2 regions of the Mycolicibacterium celeriflavum genome follow, and region 1 is predicted to be linked to the other one. Evidence: predicted binding sites of a transcription regulator. Region 1 holds the regulator's gene; the other holds the start of a gene.
What was found. The regulator LexA, encoded in region 1, represses DNA repair genes until DNA is damaged. The targets are predictions, from matches to a motif close to CGAACANNTGTTCG.
Positions count from the first base shown of each region.

Region 2: cofD (2-phospho-L-lactate transferase) is a predicted target of LexA. The motif match lies at 7,090-7,103, and genes of this name have one in related genera.

Region 1 covers NZ_AP022591.1:1,381,775-1,393,345, forward strand. Annotated here, with positions in the region: gene G6N18_RS06690 (PhzF family protein) at 1-196, shown strand, start outside; gene nrdR (transcriptional regulator NrdR) at 216-686, opposite strand; gene G6N18_RS06700 (LysM peptidoglycan-binding domain-containing protein) at 846-1,298, opposite strand; gene lexA (transcriptional repressor LexA) at 1,506-2,201, shown strand; gene G6N18_RS06710 (LGFP repeat-containing protein) at 2,198-4,270, opposite strand; gene G6N18_RS06715 (hypothetical protein) at 4,341-4,640, opposite strand; gene mbp1 (microaggregate-binding protein 1) at 4,822-5,082, shown strand; gene hflX (GTPase HflX) at 5,147-6,589, opposite strand; gene dapF (diaminopimelate epimerase) at 6,635-7,507, opposite strand; gene miaA (tRNA (adenosine(37)-N6)-dimethylallyltransferase MiaA) at 7,512-8,420, opposite strand; gene G6N18_RS06740 (class III extradiol ring-cleavage dioxygenase family protein) at 8,417-9,097, opposite strand; gene G6N18_RS06745 (DMT family transporter) at 9,108-9,980, opposite strand; gene G6N18_RS06750 (DUF349 domain-containing protein) at 10,172-11,395, shown strand; gene G6N18_RS06755 (lipoprotein LpqH) at 11,400-11,571, opposite strand, start outside.
Region 2 covers NZ_AP022591.1:2,064,758-2,076,328, reverse strand. Annotated here, with positions in the region: gene G6N18_RS10160 (TIGR03089 family protein) at 1-236, opposite strand, end outside; gene G6N18_RS10155 (LCP family protein) at 238-1,707, opposite strand; gene G6N18_RS10145 (glycosyltransferase family 2 protein) at 1,942-2,826, shown strand; gene manB (mannose-1-phosphate guanylyltransferase ManB) at 2,828-3,904, shown strand; gene G6N18_RS10135 (NUDIX hydrolase) at 3,954-4,490, opposite strand; gene G6N18_RS10130 (coenzyme F420-0:L-glutamate ligase) at 4,487-5,833, opposite strand; gene cofD (2-phospho-L-lactate transferase) at 5,830-6,849, opposite strand; gene G6N18_RS10120 (WhiB family transcriptional regulator) at 7,306-7,569, shown strand; gene G6N18_RS10115 (metallopeptidase family protein) at 7,579-8,001, opposite strand; gene G6N18_RS10110 (DUF3499 domain-containing protein) at 8,158-8,577, shown strand; gene G6N18_RS10105 (phosphomannomutase/phosphoglucomutase) at 8,642-10,039, shown strand; gene G6N18_RS10100 (TobH protein) at 10,036-11,145, shown strand; gene manA (mannose-6-phosphate isomerase, class I) at 11,150-11,571, shown strand, end outside.

The DNA.
Region 1 (11,571 bases):
GATGTTCGCGACCGACCTCGGCGTGCCCGAGGACGAGGCCACCGGCGCCGCCGCCGTCCGGATCACCGACTACCTGAGCCGCGACCTGACGATCGTTCAAGGCAAGGGTTCGCACATCCACACGGAGTGGAGCGCCGACGGCTGGGTCCGCATCGCCGGCCGCGTCGTCAGTGACGGCGTCAAGCAGATCGATTGAGTTTCGCCTCCGCGGCCGCTCAGCTGGCGGTCGGCTGCGGTGAATTGCGGTGCGCGCGCAGTGCCTCGATTTCGCGCTCGAAGTCCTCCGCCGAGGTGAACCCGCGGTATACCGACGCGAACCGAAGGTACGCCACTTCGTCGAGGTCCCGCAGCGGCCCCAGAATGGCCAGGCCGACCTCATGGCTGGGCACCTCGGGTGAACCGGCGGCGCGCACACTGTCCTCGACCTGCTGCGCCAGCAGATTCAGCGCATCGTCGTCGACCTGCCGACCCTGACAGGCTCGACGTACGCCTTTGATCACCTTTTCGCGGCTGAACGGCTCGGTGACACCGCTGCGTTTGACGACAGCCAGCACCGCGGTCTCCACCGTGGTGAACCGCCTTCCGCATTCGGGACAGGAACGGCGCCGTCGGATCGCCTGGCCTTCGTCGGTTTCACGCGAGTCGACCACTCGTGAATCGGGGTGACGACAGAACGGACAGTGCATCACCGCTCCTTCGCCGCGCCAACAAACGACCAACTCGAACCTCTCTGAGCGTACCTGCGGCACGTTCCGGAAGCCCATGACCGGGGCGATCGGCACGTAGGCCGACGATCTTTCGGTGAACACGATTGCGCGGCAGGCCTTCCGCGAGCCGGCCGACGGTCAGCCGACCGGGGCGATGAGCGTCTGCCCGGCATCCAGTGCAGCCGAGTCGAGCTGGTTGAGCTCGCGAATCCGGTCCGCCACCTGACCCACTGGGGCGTCGGGCGCCACCCGCTGCGCCACCTGGTGCAGGCTCTCTCCGCTCTGCACCTGAACCACCGCGAGCCGATCCGGAACGGCGGCCGGGCTGGTGCCGACCACGCCGCCGAACTGTGCGACCAGGCCGAGCCAAACCGTGATCCCAGCGGCCACCAACGCGAGCAGCACCGTGGTGCCCGGGGTGATCGGCCGCCGGCGGTGCGACGCGCGCGACATCAGCACGCCTGTACCGCTGTAACGCACCGATGCTCCGCCAGGGCAAGTGGACCGCGACCGCCTGCGATCGTAGGCAGGCCTGATACGGGGCCTGGCCGTCGGCGGGGCCTGAACTTCCGGGGTTTCGAGAATCGTCATCGTGATGCCTTCCGGTCCGCTGCTTTCGCTCTTGTGTTCGAACATACTCGCTCATGCGTTCGATTTATAGAACATGTGATCGAACTGTTGCAGACGATAAAGCACCCCACCGACAGAAAGATCCGTCGTGCTGCGCACGACTTCGGCAGCCGACACACCTCGAACACATGTTTGATTAATCGGGTGCTGAGGGTTACATTCGGCGTCATGGACTCCAGCAGCGGTACTCCGGACGGCACCGGCGGGGGGCGGGCACTTGACCCTGGGCTCACCGAACGCCAACGCACAATTCTCGATGTGATCCGGTCATCGGTCACAACACGCGGCTATCCCCCGAGCATCAGGGAGATCGGCAACGCGGTCGGGCTGACTTCTACATCATCGGTGGCGCACCAACTGCGCACCCTGGAGCGGAAGGGTTACCTGCGGCGTGACCCCAACCGCCCGCGCGCCGTCGACGTGCGTGGTGCCGACGAGGCAGTGACCGCGATCGTCGCCACCGATGTCGCGGGCTCCGACGCGCTACCGGAGCCGATGTTCGTGCCCGTGCTCGGGCGGATCGCCGCCGGTGGGCCGATCCTCGCCGAAGAGGCTGTCGAGGACGTGTTCCCGCTGCCGCGCGAGCTGGTCGGTGAGGGCTCGCTCTTCCTGCTGAAAGTCGTCGGCGACTCGATGGTCGACGCGGCGATCTGCGACGGCGACTGGGTGGTCGTGCGTCAGCAGAACGTCGCAGACAACGGCGACATCGTGGCCGCGATGATCGACGGTGAGGCCACGGTCAAGACGTTCAAACGCACGCGTGGTCAGGTGTGGCTGATGCCGCACAACCCGGCCTTCGATCCGATCCCGGGTAACGACGCCGCGGTGCTCGGCAAGGTCGTCACCGTCATCCGGAAGATCTAGTCGGCTTTGACGAAACCGTTCGTGCGCGCGAAGTCCTCGCTGGAGAACCAGATTTCGGCGCGCACCTCGTCGTAGCCGGCGGTGCCGGGCAACCAGTACCGGCCGGACTGGGTGTCGGCCTTGATCGCGTATCCCTGGGGCGCCTCGTCGGAACCGCCAAGCGGTAGGCGGAACGCGGGACTCGGCACTTCCGGTTCGTCGACGATGATCTTGGCGTGACGGCCGGTGTCGGTCAGTGCATCCCGTTGGAAGGGTTCCGGTTCCGGTTCCGGTTCGGGTTCCGGTTCCGGTTCGGGTTCGTGTTCGACTGGTTCGGCGAATGTATCGGGCTCGGCGGAGGTCTCGCCCTCGATCGGTCCACCGGTCGTATCGCGCTCGACGGCCGTCGGTATCAGCGTCGGCGCTGTATCGACGTTGTCCGGGTTCTCCTCTGGCTCGTCAGTCCGTTCGCCAAGGCCCTCGTCGATGTGGTCCGGCGCTGCCGCATCGTCACCGCGTTGCGCCGCTCCCCAGGGGTCGACAGCCGAGCTGGCGGGCTCCCCCGGCGGCGAGAGCGCCCCAAGCCCTTCGCTGGCATAGCGGTCGCCGAACATCGCCGCCGAGTAGTCGCCACCGCTGGACGCCTGCTCCCCCGCCCCCACCGTGCTGTAGACCTGCTCGCCGTCGCCGCCGTACCGGCCGTAGTCGTCGTCGAAGCCGGGATGATCGTCGGCACCGCGGCGGCGGTTGCGCATGGCCGCGAACGCCACCAGGGCGACGAGCACGAGCACCGGGACGATCGCCAGCAGCCACCACCAACTCCACTGGAACCAGCCGTTGTCGCCGGCGGAGTCCGAGGCCTGTGGCGCGCCGGGTGTTTCGGGGGTCTGCTGGGCGGGCACCTCGAGGCCGGCCAACCCGGCCGCCAGATTGGCCGGCTCGGTGCTGAATTCGCCGGACGACCGGTCCCAGGAGACCACCCCGCCGGTGAACCGCTGCGTGACGACATCGCCCTTCTCGGTCTGATCGGCCACCGGTGCGCCCAGCTTGCCCTCGGCGCCGTCGAGCTTGTCCCAGGCTGCGCTCATCGCGCCGCGCACCAGGACCGCGCCATGGTCCGGCGTCCAGAAGATCACCGGCTTGTCTTCGGCGGCGAACCTCGCCACGCGACTTGCGGTGGGTAGTCCTCCGTCGGCCTCGCTGGACACCGGAAGCCCGAGCTCTCCCTCGGGCCCGCCCAGACTTTCGTACTTGGCGAGAACCTGGCCCGTGACCACCCGCGCGCCGGTGGCCGGGCTGTAGAAGATCTTGCCGCCGGCGAAGTTCTGCCCGAGGCCGTCCTCGCCGATCTGATACGGCGGTCCTTCCGCGGCGCCAAGCGGTCCCAGCGGGCCACCGGCCGCGCGGCGGGCCGCGTTGATCTGCGAGATCGGATCGCCTGGCACCTGCAGACCGGTCAACTGCTCTGCGAGTTCGGGTGGCACGGTGGTGAACGTCTTGTCGCGGGTGTTGTACGTCAGCTCGCCGCCGGTGAACTTCTGGGAGATGAGGTCACCGCGGTAGGTCTCGTCGCCAGCGGGCACTCCCAGCGCTCCCGTCGAGCCGCCCAACTTGTCCCACGCAGCGTTGATCGCGCCACGCACCACCCTTGCGCCGGTCTCCTGCGTCCAGAAGATCACCGGCTTGTCGCTGGCGCTGAACGTGGTGTTGAAGCTGCCCGGAGCGCGCCCGGGCACGTCATCGATGGTCGGGAAACCCAGGTCGCTGTCCGCGGGCCCGCCGAGCGATTCGTACTTCTCCAAGATCGCGCCGCGCATGTAGTGCGCGCCGGTGTCGGGCGTGAAGAACATCTTGCCGCTGGCGAAGTTCTGCGCGAAGCCCTCACCCGCCGGGTACACATCACCCTGTTTGGGACCCAGCGGGCCACCGTCGCCGCCGCTGGCTTCCCAGGCGGCCGTGATGGCGGCGTTGGCGGCATCGGATTCCGGCGTGGCGCTGGCCACCGGCGCCAAGACCAGGGCTACGGCTGCGAGCAGACCGATCACCATCCGGCCCCACACCGTCGTGCCCCGGCTGTTCTGCCCGATCATTCGTCCTCCCTGGTCGGCACGAAATTTCGCTCGAAGATTTCGCGCCCGTCAACTGTGTTGTCAGCAGACGTCAATAACCAACGAACACGCCGATCTCGGAAAGAAAATACCCGCCAATAGCCCGTTCGCTATGGATAACCCCGCCGTGCCGCTCGGATTTGTCTCGGAACAACCATGGCCCGCGGCCGATGAGTTCGCCCATCCACCGTGATGTGCAAACCACAAATAGTTTGCGCGTGCCGTTCGATGGTGGCTCTTGCCACGCGATATCGCTCATATATGCGTAGCCAGCCAGCAATTTCGGGTCGCCGATGATCAATTCCGCATGCGTTTCTGACGAATACGATTTCGGCCACGGCGGTGCGCTCATCTGATCGACGTCGTCCGTCCGGCGACGCAGACGATCGCCGACGCGGCAAGCAGAAACCGGGACAGCGGAATGGTTCGACATCCTGCGGCAAGGGCGTGTGACCTAGCCCACTCTTCGTTTGGCGGACAACGTCGTCAGGGAACTCCGAGGCCACTACTGAACCGAAGGGGAGGAACCCGCAGTGTCCGACAAGAACAACAGTGGACCCGAGGAAGCCGTCAAGGGCGTCGTCGAAGGAGTGAAGGGCAAGGCCAAAGAGGTGCTCGGCGCCGTCGCGGGCCGTGACGACCTGTACCGCGAGGGGCAAGCGCAGCAGGACAAGGCGGATGCCCAGCGAAACGCCGCTCAGAAGGAAGCCGAAGCCGAGAGCGCCCGCGCCGCGGCAAAAACCGCTGAGAAGCGTCAAGAGGCCGAACAGCGGCCAGACGGCGAACGGGACTAGTTCGTACCACAGGAAAGGCGCAGAGGGGTGAATCCCTCTGCGCCCTTTCGCGTGTGAGAACGGTTCAGAATGTCGCGTAATCGCGCAGGGCGGCGGCCAGCGGGACCGGCACCCGAGCCTTGATCCGAGTGCCCTCGGCGGTGTGCTCTGTGGCGTCCACCCGCCCATCGGCGTGCACCCGGTTCACCAGATCGCCGCGGTCGTACGGGATCGTCACGTCGACCGTCGTGTCCGTCGGCGTGATCAACTCCGCCATCCGCTGCTCTAGTCGGTCCAACCCGTCACCGGTGCGCGCGGAAACGAACACGGCATCGGGCAGGGCGCGGCGCAACTGCGCCAGCGTAAGACCGTCGGCGGCGTCGATCTTGTTGACCACCAACAGTTCCGGCGCAGGGGTGCCGTCGTGGTCGGCCCCGCTCGATGTCGCCGGAGCGGCTCCCACGACGTCGTTGACCACTTCGCGCACCGCGTTGATCTGGGCGAGCGGGTTGGCATCGGACCCGTCGACGACGTGCACCAGCAGATCGGCGTCGACGACCTCTTCCAACGTGGAGCGGAACGCCTCCACCAACTGGGTCGGCAGATGGCGGACGAAACCTACCGTGTCGGTCAGCACGAACGGCCTGCCATCGGCGAATTCGCCTCGGCGCGTTGTCGGTTCGAGGGTGGCGAACAACGCGTTCTCCACCAGCACCCCGGCGCCGGTCAGCGCGTTGAGCAGACTCGACTTGCCCGCGTTGGTGTATCCGACGATGGCGATCGACGGGACCTCGCTGCGGCGTCTGCCACTGCGCTGCGTATCGCGGATCTTCTTCATGTCCTTGATGTCTCGGCGCAGCTTGGCCATCCGCTCGCGGATGCGGCGACGGTCCGTCTCGATCTTGGTCTCACCGGGACCGCGCGTACCCACGCCGCCGCCGGCCCCGCCGGCGCGACCGCCGGCCTGCCGGGACATCGACTCGCCCCAGCCGCGCAGCCTGGGCAGCATGTACTCCATCTGCGCCAGCGTGACCTGCGCTTTGCCTTCCCGACTGGTCGCGTGCTGGGCGAAGATGTCGAGGATGAGCGCCGTGCGGTCGATCACCTTGACCTTGACCGCCTTCTCCAGCGCCGTCAGCTGGGCGGGGCTGAGCTCACCGTCGCAGATCACGGTGTCGGCGCCGGTCGCGAGCACGATCTCGCGCAGTTCGGCGGCCTTGCCCGAGCCGATGTAGGTCGAGGCGTCCGGTTTGTCGCGTCGCTGAATCAGTCCTTCGAGCACCTCGGAGCCGGCGGTCTCGGCGAGCGCGGCGAGCTCGGCCAGGCTGGCCTCGGCGTCGGCCGCACTGCCTTCGGTCCAAACCCCCACCAGCACAACGCGTTCCAAGCGCAGTTGGCGGTACTCGACCTCGGAGACATCGGCGAGTTCGGTCGACAGACCGGCCACGCGGCGCAGCGCCGTGCGGTCTTCGAGGGCCAGCTCACCCGCGCTCGGGGTGTCGCGGATCGGGAAATCGGGATACGTCATGGGCGAATAGAGATTCGCACGGAGATCACTTTTCATGCACCCCAATTAACGTTGCGCAACGCTCCACCATTCCTCGGACAGCTCCCCGTGCGCCACCAGGATCGACGGTCCACGCAGGTAGCTGCTGGCATCGGTGATGGTGACGCAGACCTCGCCGCCCGGAATCCGCACGTCGAGGGTGCCGGCGGTGGCACCGGAGAACGCCAGCGCCGCGACGGCGGCCGCGACGGTGCCGGTACCGCACGATCGGGTCTCCCCGACGCCGCGCTCATGCACCCGCATCGACACCGCGCCGTCCACCGGGGCGGTCAGCACCTCGACGTTCACCCCTTCAGGGAACTGCGCCGCGTCGAACGACACCGGCGCTGCGACATCGAGTGCGAGCAGCTCCTCGAGCGTCATGTCCGGGTCCACGCAGGCCAGATGCGGGTTGCCGACGTCCACCGCCAAGCCTGCGAACGGCCGTCCGCCGACGATCGCCTCGCCGCCACCCAACTGGTTCACCTTGCCCATCTCGACAGTGACGTCGGCGCTCGTCGTATCCCAGTCGTGCAGTACCACCGGCCGCGGGCCCGCCAGCGAGCCGACCACGAACTCATCACTGGGCTCCAGGCCGCTGGCGCGCAGGTAATGGGCGAACACCCGCACCCCGTTGCCACACATCTGCGCGATCGAGCCGTCGGCGTTTCGGTAGTCCATGTACCAGTGCTCGGCGGCGATGCCCTCCGGCAACTGCGCGAACAAACCGGCCCGCTGTGCCGCTTCGGCGGTGGTCACCCGCAGCACACCGTCGGCGCCCAGACCGCGGCGCCGGTCGCACAGCGCGGCCACCACCGCCGGGGTGAGCTGCAGCTCGAAGTCGATGTCGGGGAGCAGCACGAAGTCGTTCTGCGTGCCGTGTCCCTTGGCGAACTTCACGTGTTCAGGGTACGTCCCGCCACACCCGCAGCGTGTTCTCGACGAGATCGGACGCGGCGGGGTCGAGCCAGGTGATGCGGTGGTCGCGGCGGAACCACGACCGCTGCCGCCGGACGTAGCGCCGGGTGCCGATGAACGTCGGCTCCCGGGCGGCGGTGCCGTCGCCGCCGGCGTCGAGTTCGGCGAGCACCTGTGCGTAGCCCAGCGCCCGTGATGCGGTGACACCCTCGCGCAGCCCGCGCTCCAGCAGCGTTCGCACCTCGTCGACAAGCCCGTCGGCGAACATCTTGTCGGTCCGTTGTGCCAACCGGTCATCCAGAGATTTTGTCTCCCAATCGAGCCCGATGATCACGGTGTCCCAGCGCGGTGTGCCGATCGGCGGGAACGACGCCGCGAACGGCCGGCCGGTCAGTTCGACGACCTCGAGCGCGCGCACAATGCGACGCCCGTCGGTGGGCATGATGGCGGCGGCAGCGTCGGCGTCCACCCGCGCCAGCTCCTCATGCAGCCCGCTCGCCCCGACCTCTGCGAGCCGCTGCTCCCACCGGGCGCGCACCGCCGGGTCGGTGGCCGGGAAGGTCCACTCGTCGAGCAGCGACTGGACGTACATCATCGAGCCGCCGACCACCAGTGGCACCGCACCTCGGTTCCCGACCGCCTCGACGTCGGCGGCGGCCGCCTGCTGGTAACGCGCGACGCTGGCCGTTTCCGTCACGTCGAGCACGTCGAGCTGGTGGTGCGGGATGCCGCGACGCTCGTCGACCGTCAGCTTCGCGGTGCCGATGTCCATGCCGCGGTACATCTGCATCGCGTCCGCATTGACGATCTCGCCACCGACCCGCTCGGCCACGGCCAGCGCGAGCGCCGACTTGCCGGTGCCGGTCGGGCCGACGATCGCGATCGGCCGGCTCACGGCTGCCAGACGCCGGCGAAATACCCGACGCCGTAGGGCGCGCCGCGGTAGAGCTCCTTGGCTGACCGCGGTTCCGCCAGACCGGCGAGCACCTGGTAGGCCACCCGGCCGACGACGCTCCCGGGCAGCCGCGCCAACGCCGCAGTGTCGCCGGTCGCCAACGCCCCGTCCAGCGCGGTCTGCACGAGAACGGATTCGGGGTCGAAACCGCCGGGAGCGGACGGGTTCAAGGTGTTCAGTCCGTCGGCGACGACGAGCACCCCGATCGCGTCGGCCGCCCCGTCGATCTCGTCCCGCAACCGCCTGCCGTGGGCCTGTGCGGTGTAGCCGTCGTGTGCATCGGCGTAGACCCGCACGTCGGCGCAGGCGTCGGCGCGCGCCGCACCGCGCACCCAACCGGTGATCAACGCGCACAACGGCAGCGCAGCCGGGTCGCCGTCGGCGCCGGGCGACAGCGTCACTCGCACGTCGACGCCGTAGCCGGCGAACGTGCCGACGTGGTCGGCGCCGATGACGGCGTCGGTCTGCCCCACCCCGACGGCGATCCAGCGCTGCGGCAGCCCGGCCACCGCCGCGAAGACGGCGTCGCGGAGGTCGGCCAGCTCAGGTGCGGCGCCCGCGGCCAGTTCGGGCACCATGACCGGTGGCGACGGAACGATCGCGATGGCGCTCAGCACGCCGTCCACGCTAATGCGGGGCGACGGCCCGGTCCGCGCTGACCGCCTCACCGCGGGCCAGCGCGGCCGTCGCCACGACCATCACCGTCACGGCCGCGATCAACGTCAGCCAACCCGCCTCCCCCGGCCGCAGCGCCTCCCCCAGCACGACGACGCCGAGCACCGCCGCGACCATGGGTTCGGCGACCGTCATCGCCGGCAGCGAGGCGGTCAGCGAACCCGCGCGGAACGACGCCTGCTGCCACGCCGTCCCGGCGACGGCGACCAGCGCCCACACGTACAACTCGGGCGTGCGCAGCAATGCCCACAGCCCGTCGTCGAGCCGGTCGACGACGCCCTTGGTCAGCACCGCGAACAGGCCCCACAGCGCCCCTGACACCAGCGCGAGCAGTACCGCGCTCACCGGGCCCTTCCAGATGCTGGCGCCGATCACGCACAACACCAGCGCCGGGCCCAGCACGGCGACCACCGCCCCCCACGTCTCCCACGAGGCGCGGGATTGCCCCTCGGTCGGGTTGCCGACGGTCACGATCACGGCGACCGACGCCGCCAGCAGCGCGGCCCAGGTCCACTCCCAACGCGTCACCCGGCGCCGTTCCTGCCGGGCGTGGATGGGCAGCGCGAACAGCAGCGAGGTAACCAGCAGCGCCTGCACGAGCAAAACCGAACCGAGGCCCAGGGCCGCCGCCTGCAATGCGAATCCGCCTGCCGCGACGGCGCTACCGAACCACCATCGCCGATCGCGGAGCAGCCGCGTGAACAGCGCCATGTGGCTGACCGTTTCGTCGGTCACCCCCTGCGCCTGGCGTAGGTGGATCACATCCCCGATCGCGACGAACAGCGCCGCCCCCAGCGCGAGCAGAGCAGCGAGGTCAGCGGTCATCGCAGTTCAGTCGAAGAGCTTAGGCAGGTCATGGCGAAACCCGTGCGCACGCGTGCCAGCGACCTGTTTGAATAGCGTTCGACAGCGATCAGGCGCCGCGGTGCGCGGCAGGTGCGCGGCGAGGTTAGGGACATGACGACCGCGCTCCGCCGCGGTCCGCGTCCCGTCGGCCGGGGCGCCCCGCGCCGACGGTGGCCGCGCCGCCGTCCAGCGATCCGCACCGGTTCGGCCGCGTCGACCCCGACGGCACGGTGTGGCTGATCACCGGCTCGGGCGAGCGGGTCATCGGCTCCTGGCAGGCCGGGGACACCGAGGCGGCGTTCGCGCACTTCGGTAGGCGCTTCGACGACCTGCACACCGAGGTGGCGCTGATGGAGCGCCGATTGGAGTCGGGCACCGGCGACGCCCGCAAGATCAAGGCGGCCGCCCAGGGGCTGGCCGAGACGCTGCCGACCGCCCATGTGCTCGGCGACGTCGACGCGATCGCCGCCCGGCTGCAGGCGATCATCGCCCACGCCGACGAGACCGCGCAGGCCGACAAGGCGCGCCGCGAGGAGCACCGCGCCGCCCAGACCGCCCGCAAGGAGGCGTTGGCCGCCGAGGCCGAGGACCTCGCCGCGAACGCGACCCAATGGAAGGTGGCCGGCGACCGGCTGCGCGAGATTCTCGACGAGTGGCGCACGATCAGCGGATTGGACCGCAAGACCGACGACGCCCTGTGGAAGCGCTACTCGGCGGCGCGCGAGCAGTTCAACCGAAGGCGCGGTTCACATTTCGCCGAACTCGACCGTGAGCGCGCGGGCGCCCGGCAGGCCAAGGAGGCGCTGTGCGTGCGCGCCGAGGAGTTGGCCGATTCGACGGACTGGGGCCCGACGAGCGCGGCCTTCCGGGAACTGCTGACCGAGTGGAAGGCGGCAGGCCGCGCGGCCAAGGATGTCGACGATGCGCTGTGGCAGCGGTTCAAGGCGGCGCAGGACAAGTTCTTCACCGCCCGCAACGCGCTCACCGCCGAACGCGACGCCGAGTTCCGCGCCAACGCCGAGGCCAGGGAGGCGCTGCTGGCCGAGGCGGAGAAGATCGACACCTCCGATCTCGACGCGGCACGCGCCGCCCTGCGGGTCATCGGCGACAAGTGGGACGCGATCGGCAAAGTGCCCCGCGAGCGCGGCGCCGAGTTGGAGCGGCGACTGCGCGCGATCGAGAGGAAGGTGCGCGAGGCGCCGACGCACGGCGTGGACCCGGAAGCGCAGGCGCGCGCCGACCAGTTCCGTGCTCGCGCAGAGCAATTCGAGCGCCAGGCCGAAAAGGCGGCCGCGGCCGGGCGGGACAAGGACGCCGCGGAGGCGCGGGCCAACGCCGAGCAGTGGCGGCAGTGGGCCGACGCGGCCGCCGAGGCCCTGAGCAAGGGCCGCTGAGCGCTCAGCAGTCGGTGGAGATCTCGAACGGCGCGGTGGTGCGTTCGCCCGGGTCGTCGTGGAAGAACCCGACCGCCGTGCCGGTGATCGTGAACTTGCCGTCCACCAGGCTGGCTTCGGCCTCACCGGTGGTCTTGTCCCAATAGCTGCCCGTGAACCCGCCCAGATTGTTGATC
Region 2 (11,571 bases), 680 kb from region 1:
CCGAACAGCACCGCGGCGGTTTGCCAGTGTGCGGGCAGCAGCACCGCCACGCGGGTCGACGGGTCCGCGCCCAACTCGTCGCGTAACAGGTTGGCGGTCTTGGCCGCCCAGTTCGCGAGCGTCGCGGTCGACAACTCGATGCGTTCACCGGTGGCGTCGTCGTAGTAGGTGATGCGCGGCCCGGCGGGGTCGGACGCCATGAGCGGATCGAGGATCGCCCCGCTGACCGTCGTCACGCTAATTGACGCACTTCGGATCATCCGAGCCGGCCGTCAGGATCGGCGAAGGCGGGGGTGAGGTCTCCGTCGAACCGGTCGAACCGACCGCGACGGAATCGGCGGTGGTCAACATCGGATCGGTGCCGTCCAAACCGGACCCTGGACCCGTGTAGTCATCGGCCAGCACCACGCGCACGGAGCCGGGAGCCACCGAGGGATCCTCGACGACCGGCAGTCCGCCGAGGTCCTTCGAGACTGCTTGCGCGCCAAGGTCGTCTGTCTTGGCCGCACGTACCTGGCTGCCGGTCACCGGTTCGTGGTTGCCGGTGGCGCCGGGGGTGAACCCCTTGTTGGTCAACACGTGTGACACCGCTGCGGCCAGACCGTTGACCTCGGTGGCGTTGAGCACCTCGACGGTGGTCTTGTCGGGCGAGTAGGCGAGTTCCTCGGTCTTGCCTTCGTCCTGGTCGTGCAGCAATCCGTCGACCCAGCTCTTCACCTCGGACGGGTCGACGCGCACCACGCTCTGCATTCCGTCGTCGCTCCAGCCGTTCTCCTGCAGTACCGGGATGGTCGCGAACGCGACGTTGCCCGCCGCGAGCTGCTGCAGCTGGTCGGCGAATTCCATGACGTCCCAACCGTCGGAGAGCACCACGGAGCGTTGGACGGCCTGCTGCAACCGGTTCAGCGTGGCCGGGCTCGACAGCGTCTTGCTGGAGATCACGTCGTGCGCCAACGACGCCATCACCGCCTGCTGACGTGTCACCCGGTCGAGGTCGCCGCGCGGCAGGTCGTGCCGCTGCCGAACGAAGCTCAACGCTTGCGGGCCGTTGAGCTTCTGCCAGCCCGCCGGAAAGTCTGCACCCGAAAGGGGTTCGTAGACAGCTTCCTTCAAACACACGGTGACACCGCCCAAGGCATCGGTGATCAACGCGAACCCGAGCAGCCCGATCTCGGCATAGTGGTCGACGGTGACGCCGGTGAGGTTGGCGACCGTTTTGATCAGGGCTTCGCGACCGGCCTCCGTCGCCTCCGGCTGGGCCTCCGCCGGATCCATCCCGTCCTGCTCGACGAGCTCGGTCATCTTCTCCAAGTGCTCGGAGCCGTACACGCCGTTGATCTTCATCTTGCCGATCCCCGGCGCCTCGACGTAGGAGTCACGGGGAATCGAGATCGCGGTGGCGGACTTCCCGTTGTTGGGGATGCGGATCAGGATGATCGTGTCGGTGTTGGTCGCCTCGTCGTCGCCGGCCCGCAGAGTCGCCAGCTCCTCCTCGGACAGGGGGTTGCCGTGGGCGTCGGTCCGGCTGTCCATGCCGACGAGGAGTATGTCGATCGCGCCGTCCTCGCCGCCCTCGCCGAGCGCGATCGGCGAGATGTGGTTGATGCCGGATTCGAACGAGCGGATCTTGCCCCACGCGACGCCCGTCCCCACCACGACGGCCAAGGCCGCGGACACGGCGATCACACGCAGCATTCGACCGGGCATCAGCTCAGGCTACTTGCGACCCGGCCGTAGACCGGGTAGCGCGGGTCGGCGTGCCAGACTCGTGACTGTGTCTTTCTGCAAGTCGGCCCGAATCGTTATCCCCGGCGCCGGCGGCATGGTCGGGCGGGTTTCGGCAGCTCAGGCACGCAGACAGGGTCGTGGGGTGCGCTCGCGGCAGATCGACCCGACCGCCCGTTAACCTCTACGCCGTGAGCGCGGAACTGGTGGTGTCACGTGAGTGACGAATTGGTGGTCATCACGGTGACGTATTCACCGGGGCCGCATCTCGACCGGTTCCTCGCCTCGCTGTCGCATGCGACCGACCGGCCGGTGACCGTGATCATGGCCGACAACGGGTCGACCGACGGGGCGCCGGAGGAAGCGCTCGAGCGCTATCCCAATGCGCGATTACTGCGAACCGGAGGCAATCTCGGTTATGGCAGCGCGGTGAACCGCGCCGTCGACGAATACCTGAAGGACTCGGATTACTCCGACTTCTTCGTGGTGGCGAACCCGGACGTGCAGTGGGGCCCACGCAGCATCGACATCCTGCTGGAGGCCGCTGCCCGATGGCCGCGCGCCGGGTCGCTGGGCCCGTTGATCCGTGACCCCGACGGTTCGGTGTATCCGTCGGCCCGACACCAGCCGAGCCTGGTTCGCGGGGGCATGCACGCGGTGGTCGGGCCGGTCTGGAAGTCCAACCCGTGGACCGCGGAGTACCGGCAGGAACGGCAGGAGCCCAGCGAACGTCCGGTCGGCTGGCTGTCGGGCTCCTGTCTGTTGCTACGACGGTCGGCTTTCGAGGAGCTCTGCGGGTTCGACGAGCGCTACTTCATGTACATGGAGGACGTCGACCTGGGTGATCGGCTGCTGCGCGCGGGCTGGCAGAACGTGTACGTGCCGACCGCCGAGGTGTTGCACGACAAGGGTCATGCGACCGGCAGGGACCCCGCGCGCAACTTGGCCGCCCATCACACCAGCACCTACACTTTCCTGGCGGATCGGTATCCCAGGTGGTGGCAGGGTCCGCTGCGGTGGACGATCCGAAGCTCGCTCGCCGCGCGCGCGGGTCTGGTGGTCCGCAATTCACGTCGCAGACGGGCGAAAGGACGGCGCTAGCGTGAACCCCGCACAAGTGGACGCCGTCATTCTGGTCGGCGGCCTGGGCACCCGCTTGCGGCCGCTGACCCTATCGGCGCCCAAGCCGATGCTGCCGACGGCGGGATTGCCGTTCTTGACGCACCTGTTGTCGCGCATCGCCGACGCGGGCATCGAACACGTGGTGCTGGGCACGTCGTACAAGGCCGGGGTGTTCGAGGCGGCGTTCGGCGACGGCTCCAAGTTCGGTCTGCAGATCGAATACGTCGTCGAGAACGAACCGCTGGGCACCGGTGGCGGCATCGCGAACGTGGCTCCGTCGCTGCGCCACGACACCGCGCTGGTCTTCAACGGCGACGTGCTCTCCGGAACCGACCTGCGGGCTCTTCTCGACTACCACGACACCACCGGCGCCGACCTGACACTGCACCTGGTGCGCGTCGGTGACCCACGCGCGTTCGGTTGCGTGCCGACCGATTCCGACGGCATGGTCACCGCGTTCCTGGAGAAGACGCAGGACCCGCCGACCGACCAGATCAACGCGGGCTGCTACGTGTTCAAGCGCGAGGTCATCGAGCGCATCCCGAAGGGCCGCGCGCTGTCGGTGGAACGCGAGGTGTTCCCGGGACTGCTGTCCGACGGTCTTCGGGTGTGCGGTTATGTCGACGCCACGTACTGGCGCGACATGGGCACCCCGGAGGACTTCGTACGGGGATCGGCCGACCTGGTCCGCGGCATCGCGCCGTCGCCGGCGCTGGGCGGACACCGCGGCGAGAAACTGGTGCACGACGGCGCCAGCGTCGCACCCGGGGCGCTGTTGATCGGCGGCACCGTGGTCGGCCGGGGCGCCGAAATCGCCGGTGGCGCAAGGCTGGACGGTGCGGTCATCTTCGACGGCGCGCGGGTGGGAGCGGGTGCGGTGATCGAACGCTCGATCGTCGGCTTCGGCGCCCGCATCGGCCCGCGCGCCCTGATCCGTGACGGCGCGATCGGCGACGGCGCCGACATCGGCGCACGCTGCGAACTGCTGCGCGGCGCCCGGGTGTGGCCGGGGGTCACGATTCCCGACGGCGGCGTCCGCTTCTCGACCGACGTTTGAGCGATTTCGGTGTAGTTGGTCGCGGTCAGCGCGACGGACTACACCGAAATCACCGGGAGCGGGCCGCCGCCACCAGTTGCGTCAGCCCGAAGTCGCAGTCCTGCGGCAACGCGTCCAACGGCCACCAGCGCAGGTCCAACGACTCGTCGCTCGCGACGATCTCGGCACCGGCGGGGGCATGGACGATGAACTGCATGTCGAGGTGGCGGGTGGGCACCCCCAGCGAACACGTGACCGGATGAACATGCAACGCCGCCAGCGTCGGGTCGATCGTGAGCCCGTTGATGCCGGATTCCTCGGTGGCCTCCCGCAACGCGGCCGCGACGATATCGGGGTCGGTGGCCTCGCAGTGCCCGCCGAGTTGCAGCCACCGCCCGAACCGCGGGTGCAGCGTGAGAAGAGCATGCGTGCCGGTGTGGTCGACGACCAGCGCCGACCCGGTGACGTGTCCGGGCGCACACTCCCGCAGGCATCCGTCGGGCCTGGCCGCCAGGAACGCCAGCACCGCGTGCCGCAGCGTGTCCTGTGCGGGATCGGGTGCCTGCCAACAAGAGAGCGCATCGACCGCCGATGCGTGCAAGCTCACTTGCGTACCAGCAGACCGTCGGTCGGTACCGGCGGCCGCGGGCCCGACGGCGCCCCCGCGTCGGCGTAGCCGATCGCGATTGCGCCCAACGGTTCCCAGTCATCGGGCAGCCCCAGCTCGTCGCGGACCACTTGCGGGGCGAAGATCGTCGAACCGATCCAGCAGCTGCCGACGCCGCGCACGGCCAGCGCCACCAGCAGCGCCTGCACCGCCGCGCCGACCGCGACGGTGAACATCGTGTGTTCGGCGGCGGTGCGGTCGGCGTCGGGATAGCTGTGCGCACCGTCGGGCACCATGAACGGGATGACGACTTCCGGTGCGTCATAGAGTATTCGGCCACGCTCGACGCGACGTTCGACGGCCTCGGCGGGCCGGCCGTCGGCGGACAGATCGGCGCGCCACTTGTCCTTCATCCGATCGAGCAGCGCCGACCGTCTGCCCCGATCCTGCAACCACACGAAGCGCACCGGTCGGGTGTGATGCGGTGCGGGCGCGGTGAGCGCCTCGGCGACAGCGGTTTCCACCAGCTCGGGCGCTACGGGCTGCGCGGAGAACCGGCGCACCGACCGGCGCAGCAGCTGCGCCTGACTCCTGCCCAGCGCGATGGCTTCCTCGGTGCCCAGCCAGAACAAGTCCTCCTCGCCGGCCCGGACCAGCTTGTGCGCCGTCGAACCGTCGTCTGCCAGTTGCAGGCCCCGCAGCACCGCGACCGGGATGTCGGTCAGCTTGCCCTTCACCAGATCGGCGGCCGCGGCGATTTCGTCGGCGACCGCGATCTCGGTGACAATCAATTCGTTGCCGTGCCGGTCGAGCGACCCCTCATACCCGTGCAGCACGGTCAGACCGGCCGCCCCGATGGCCACGTCGATCTGCCCGTTGCGCCACGCGCGGCCCATGGTGTCGGTGACGACGACGCCGACGCTCACGCCGAGGCGCTCCCGCAGGGCGGTGCGCAGCGCGGCCGCGCTGGCGTCGGGGTCGATCGGCAGCAGCGCGAGTTCGGCGGAGTCGACGTTGGATCCGTCGACTCCGGCGGCGGCCTGAACCAAACCGATCGCGTTCTCGGTGATCAGTGTGCGGCCCTTGCGGGCCAGTACGCGAACCGCCTCGGAGTCGATGAGCTTGCGCCGCAGGGCATCGCGCTCTTGCGGATCGGCGGGGGCGTCGACGATGCGCCCCTCGCACTTCGACAGCACCTTGCTGGTCACCACCACCACGTCGTCGTCGCGCAGCCACGGCGCAGACTCCGCGATCGCCGCGGCAAGGTCGTCGCCGGGCCGGAACTCCGGCAACCCGGGCACCGGGAGCAGTTCGACGGCGGCGGCCGTTCCATGCTCGGTCATGGCTTCACGCCGGCCAAATCCAGTCCGGCGCGCACCATTTCGCTGGTTGCCGCGGGGTTGGACATCAGCAGCGGCACCGAGCGGACCTCGACACCGGCTACGTCGGCGTGGTCGTCCTCGTGCACCAGCCAGCCGTCGAGGATCCCGACGCCCGAGCGCGCGCCGTAGTGCCGGCCGACGGCCTCCGACGTGCTTTCCACGCCGATCACCGACAGGCATTCATCCGCCATACCGCGCAACGGCTTTCCGCCGATGATGGGGGAGTAGCCGATCACCGGTGCCGGCGTCGACCGCAGCGCGCCGCGGATCCCCGGAACGGCCAGGATCGCGCCGACGCTCACCACCGGGTTGGACGGCGCGACGAGGACGACATCGGCGGATTCGATCGCCTCGGCGACGCCGGGCCCCGCCGTGGCCTTTTCGGCGCCGACGAAAGCGAAGCTGTGAGTGGGCACCTTCGCGCGGTACCGCACCCACCACTCCTGGAAGTGGATGGCGCGTTTTTCACCGGCGTGGTCGCCGGGTCCGGGATCGGTGATGACGACGTGGGTTTCGCTGCGGTCGTCACTGGCGGGCAGCAGCGTCGCGCCCGGCGACCACCGGGTGCACAGCGCCTCGGTCACCTGCGACAGCGGGTAACCGGCGCGCAGCATCTGACTGCGCACGAGGTGAGTCGCCAAATCCCGGTCGCCGAGCCCGAACCAGTCCGGTTGCACCCCGTAGGCCGCGAGTTCCTCCTTGGCATGCCAGGTTTCGTTGCGATGTCCCCAACCGCGCTCCGGGTCGATGCCACCTCCGAGGGTGTACATGCACGTGTCGAGGTCGGGGCAGATGCGCACCCCGAACATCCACGCGTCGTCCCCGACGTTGACCACAGCAGACAATTGATGCTCAGTAGAATCATCAGTCACAGCAGCAACTTTCGTGTCAGCGAATTGCCCGAGACCCAGCAAGTGCTGCACACCGAGCAGGAAGCGGGCGCCACCGACGCCGCCGACGAGTACCGTGACCTTCACATCGACCGAGCGTAGGCCGTCCAAGCGAATTCGGTTCGTCCAGGAGTGCCTCAATCCTTGGGGGGCCGGGGAGATTCGCGGAATGTGACAGACACGCCGAGGTCACGACTCGCCGCATTTCGATCACGGAATGGTATGAATTCCTGTTCTAACGCTTGACCAGGACTGCTCACGCGTGTGTAATCACACCAGTGTCATTTCCCGGTAGGCCATCCGGTTTCGGTGCCGCAGACCGAGATTCGATCACTTGTTCGAATTGAATGGGTCCCACGTTCCGGTGGGGCGCTTATAGGGGATCAGCGAAACCAGGTGAGGAGGCCGAAGATGTCTTTTGAGTACGGCGATTTCGATCGTCTGATTCGGTTTGACAACCGATTCCTCGGCTCAGTAGACAGCGCCCCGCACGCCAATTCCGGACCGGCACCCGTCGAGACGCCCCGGCGTCCCCAGTTAAGTCTGGTGCCAGACCCAATTGATGCTGCGCCGGCGCTTACACCCGAAGACGACTTGTGGCAGGAGCGCGCGCTGTGCGCTCAGACCGACCCCGAGGCATTCTTCCCCGAGAAGGGTGGCTCGACGCGCGAAGCCAAGCGAATCTGCCAGGGCTGCGAGGTGCGCGACGCGTGCCTGGAGTATGCGCTGGCGCACGACGAGCGCTTCGGCATCTGGGGCGGCCTGTCCGAACGCGAGCGTCGTCGACTGAAGCGCGGAATCATCTGACCCGAGCGGTCAATCGTCGTCGATCGTCGGGTCGATGACCGAAGGCTCGACGCCCAGATACGTGGCGACTTGGGCCACCAGAATCTCATGCAGCAGCTCCTCGAGTTCGACAAGATCCTTGGCCCGTCGCTCGATCGGCTTGCGGAACAATACAATTCGCGCCCGCGTGGCGTTACCTCGAACGTCGACACCAGCCGGGATCAGCCGGGCCAGCGCGATCGGCCCGTCGGCGATCACCTCCGGTGGCCACTGCACACTGTCGGGATCCTTCGGAGCGATGCGCGGTATCTCGTCGACCGCCACATCCAGCGCCGTCAATCGGTCCTGCCAACGCCGCTCGATCGGCTCGTAAGCCTCCAGCACCGCCATGTCGAACCGCTCGGCGCGACTGCGCCAACCCGGCACCGTGGGGGGAAGTAACGGTCCGCGCATGTCGCGGCCCCGGCGTGAGCGCAGATATTGCCGCTTGGCCACCGCGTCGGTGCTCCTCTCGTGCGCGTGAACAAGATCGTAACGGTTCGAGATCGGCCGTCGGCAGGCTGCGCGTGTCCGGCGTCGCGCAGGGTGCGGCCACGATAGCCTTCCGCTGTGAACGTTCCCCGTCGCTGCTGCAGGCCCGGGTGTCCGCACTATGCCGTCGCGACGCTGACCTTCGTCTACGCCGACTCCACTGCGGTGGTCGGGCCGCTGGCGACGGTGGCCGAACCGCACTCGTGGGACCTATGCGTGGTGCACGCCGGCCGGGTCACCGCGCCGCGCGGCTGGGAACTGGTTCGGCACGCGGGCCCGCTGCCGTCGCATCCCGACGAGGACGATCTCGTCGCGCTCGCGGACGCGGTGCGCGAGGGGCGCGACCTCGCTCCGCCGATCAACGGGGTCGCGACAGGCTTCTCCGATCCGGTCACCGGCGCGCACGGCGGCTCCCTGATGGCGCCGCCGGCCAGGCGTCCGGAGTCCAACGGCCGTCGCCGGGGCCATCTGCGGGTGTTGCCCGACCCCACTGACTAGTTCACGTGTACGCCTTCACCGACGGTTAGGCTGGCGCCAGCAGTACCACGTCACAAGGAGTTCTATGTCACGGCCCGCCGCGGCTGTTCATCGCGTCATCAAGGCCTATGACGTGCGTGGCCTGGTCGGAGAGGAACTCGATGAGCAGTTCGTCGCCGACGTCGGCGGTGCCTTCGCCCGCTTGATCCGCGACGACGCGTCGCAGGTGGCGATCGGTTACGACATGCGGGCGAGTTCGCCGGCGCTGGCGTCGGCGTTCGCCGACGGAGTGACTGCGCAGGGCCTCGACGTGGTGCGGATCGGGCTCGCCTCGACCGACCAGTTGTACTTCGCGTCCGGACTTCTCGACTGCCCCGGTGCGATCTTCACCGCCAGCCACAACCCCGCGGCCTACAACGGCATCAAACTCTGCCGGGCCGGCGCCAAACCCGTCGGTAAGGACACCGGCCTGTCGAGCATCGCCGACGAGATCATCGCCGGCGTGCCGGGCTACGACGGCGCGACCGGCTCCGTGACGGACCGTGATGTGCTGGGCGAATACGGCGAGTTTCTGCGCTCGCTGGTGAGCCTGGCGGAGCTTCGACCGCTGAAGGTCGCCGTCGACGCGGGCAACGGCATGGCCGGCCACACTGCCCCCGCGGTGCTGGGCCCGATTCCCGGGATCACCTTGTCGCCGCTGTATTTCGAGCTCGACGGGACGTTCCCCAACCACGAGGCCAACCCGCTGGACCCGGCCAACCTGGCCGATCTGCAAAAGTACGTCGTCGAATCCGGCGCCGACATCGGGTTGGCGTTCGACGGCGACGCCGACCGGTGTTTCGTCGTCGACGAGAAGGGGCATCCGGTGTCGCCGTCGGCGGTTACCGCGCTGGTGGCCGGGCGGGAACTGGGTAGGGAGATCGGCGCCACGGTGATTCACAACCTGATCACCTCGCGGGCAGTGCCCGAGCTGGTGACCGAGCGGGGCGGTACGCCAGTGCGCAGCCGCGTCGGGCACTCCTACATCAAGGCGCTGATGGCCGACACCGGTGCGATCTTCGGCGGCGAGCATTCGGCGCACTACTACTTCCGCGACTTCTGGGGTGCGGACTCCGGCATGCTGGCGGCCTTGCACGTGCTGGCCGCGTTGGGCGAACAGGACCGCCCGTTGTCGGATTTCATGGCCGACTACCAGCGCTACGAGGCATCCGGGGAGATCAACTTCACCGTCACCGACGCCGAGCGATGTGTGGACGACGTGCTCAAGGCGTTCGGCTCCCGGATCCACTCGATCGACCACCTCGACGGGGTCACGGTCGACCTGGGTGAGGGCATTTGGTTCAACCTGCGCATGTCGAATACCGAACCGCTGCTGCGGCTCAATGTCGAAGCCCGCAGCACCGAAGAGGTCGACGCGATCGTCCGCGAGATCTCCAGGACGGTTCGCGCGCAGGTTCCTTCGCAATCCGAGGCGGCCACGTGAGCGCGGGCCCACCGTCCTCGGCCGCGGTGGTGAACCTCGACGACGTCGACGGTCTGCTCGCCGCCGACCGCGAAGGTCTGCTGCGCGCGGCTGCAACGGCCGGCGCCCAGGTGCGGGCCACCGCCGCCGCGCTGGACGAGGGAGAACTCGAATCGTTACGGGCCGACGGCCCGCCACGCACCCTGATCTGGGTTGCCGGGCGCGGAAACTCGGAGACCGCGGGGTCGGTGCTGGCCGCGGCGTTCGGCGCGTCGGTGGCGGCACCGATCGTCGTCGCCGCGGAGGTGCCGCCGTGGATCGGTCCGCTGGACGTGCTGATCGTCGCGGGCGACGACCCCGGGGATCCCGCCCTGGTGAACGCCGCCGCGAGCGGGGTGCGGCGCGGGGCTCGGGTGGTTGTCGCCGCGCCGAACGAAGGCCCGTTGCGTGACGTCGCCGCGGGCAGGGCCGTGGTGCTGGCGCCGCGGGTCTGGGTGCCCGACGAATTCGGCCTGGTGCGCTACCTCGCCGTGGGGTTGGCGACGCTGAGCGTCGTCGATCCGGCCATGCACGTCGACCTGGCGGCGCTGGCCGACGAACTCGATGCCGAGGCGCTTCGCAACAGCGCCGCCCGGGAACTGTTCACCAATCCGGCCAAGACGCTGGCCGAGCAGATGTCGGACCGCGATGTCGTGCTCGCCGGCGACAGCGCGGCGACACTCGCGGTGGCCGGGCACTGTGCCGCCATTCTGTTGCGGATCGCCCATCGGGTGGTCGCCGCCGTCGGCTTGGCCGACGCACTGGTGGCGCTGCGCGGTGGCATGGGGGGCACGTCGGCGGCCGACCGCGAGCGGTCGATCTTCCACGATGAGCAGATCGACGGTCCACTTCCGCCGCGGGTGCGCACGTTCGTGCTCACCACCGAAGCGGAGCGGCCAACCGTCGTCGCCCGAGCCGCCGACCTGGACGACGTCGACGTGATCAGCGCCCAGGACGTGCCGGAACTGCCGGAGGGAGCGGCCGTTCCGGACGCGACGTCGGCGGCGGGACGTCTGGAACAACAGCTGGCGATGCTGGCCGTCCGGCTGGAGATGACCGCCGTGTACCTGAAACTAGTTCGAGGTTAGCCAAGTGCACCTGCTACGCGGAGCGGTGCGGACCTATGCCTGGGGTTCGCGCACCGACATTGCCGAGTTCACCGGAAGGGCTTGTCCCACAGCGCATCCTGAAGCGGAATTGTGGTTCGGTGCGCACCCGGGCGATCCGGCCATGCTGGAGACCGAGGACGGGGAGCGCTCGCTGCTCGCTGCACTGCGCGACGACCCCGAGGGTCAGTTGGGTGCGGCGGTGTGTGCGCGGTTCGGCGACACGCTGCCGTTCCTGGTGAAGGTGCTGGCGGCAGACGAACCGCTGTCGCTGCAGGCGCACCCCAGCGCCGAACAGGCGCTGGAGGGTTTCGAACGGGAGAACAGGCTCGGCATTCCCGTGTCGGCGCCGAACCGCAATTACCGCGATCCCAGCCACAAGCCTGAATTGATCGTCGCGCTGAGCCA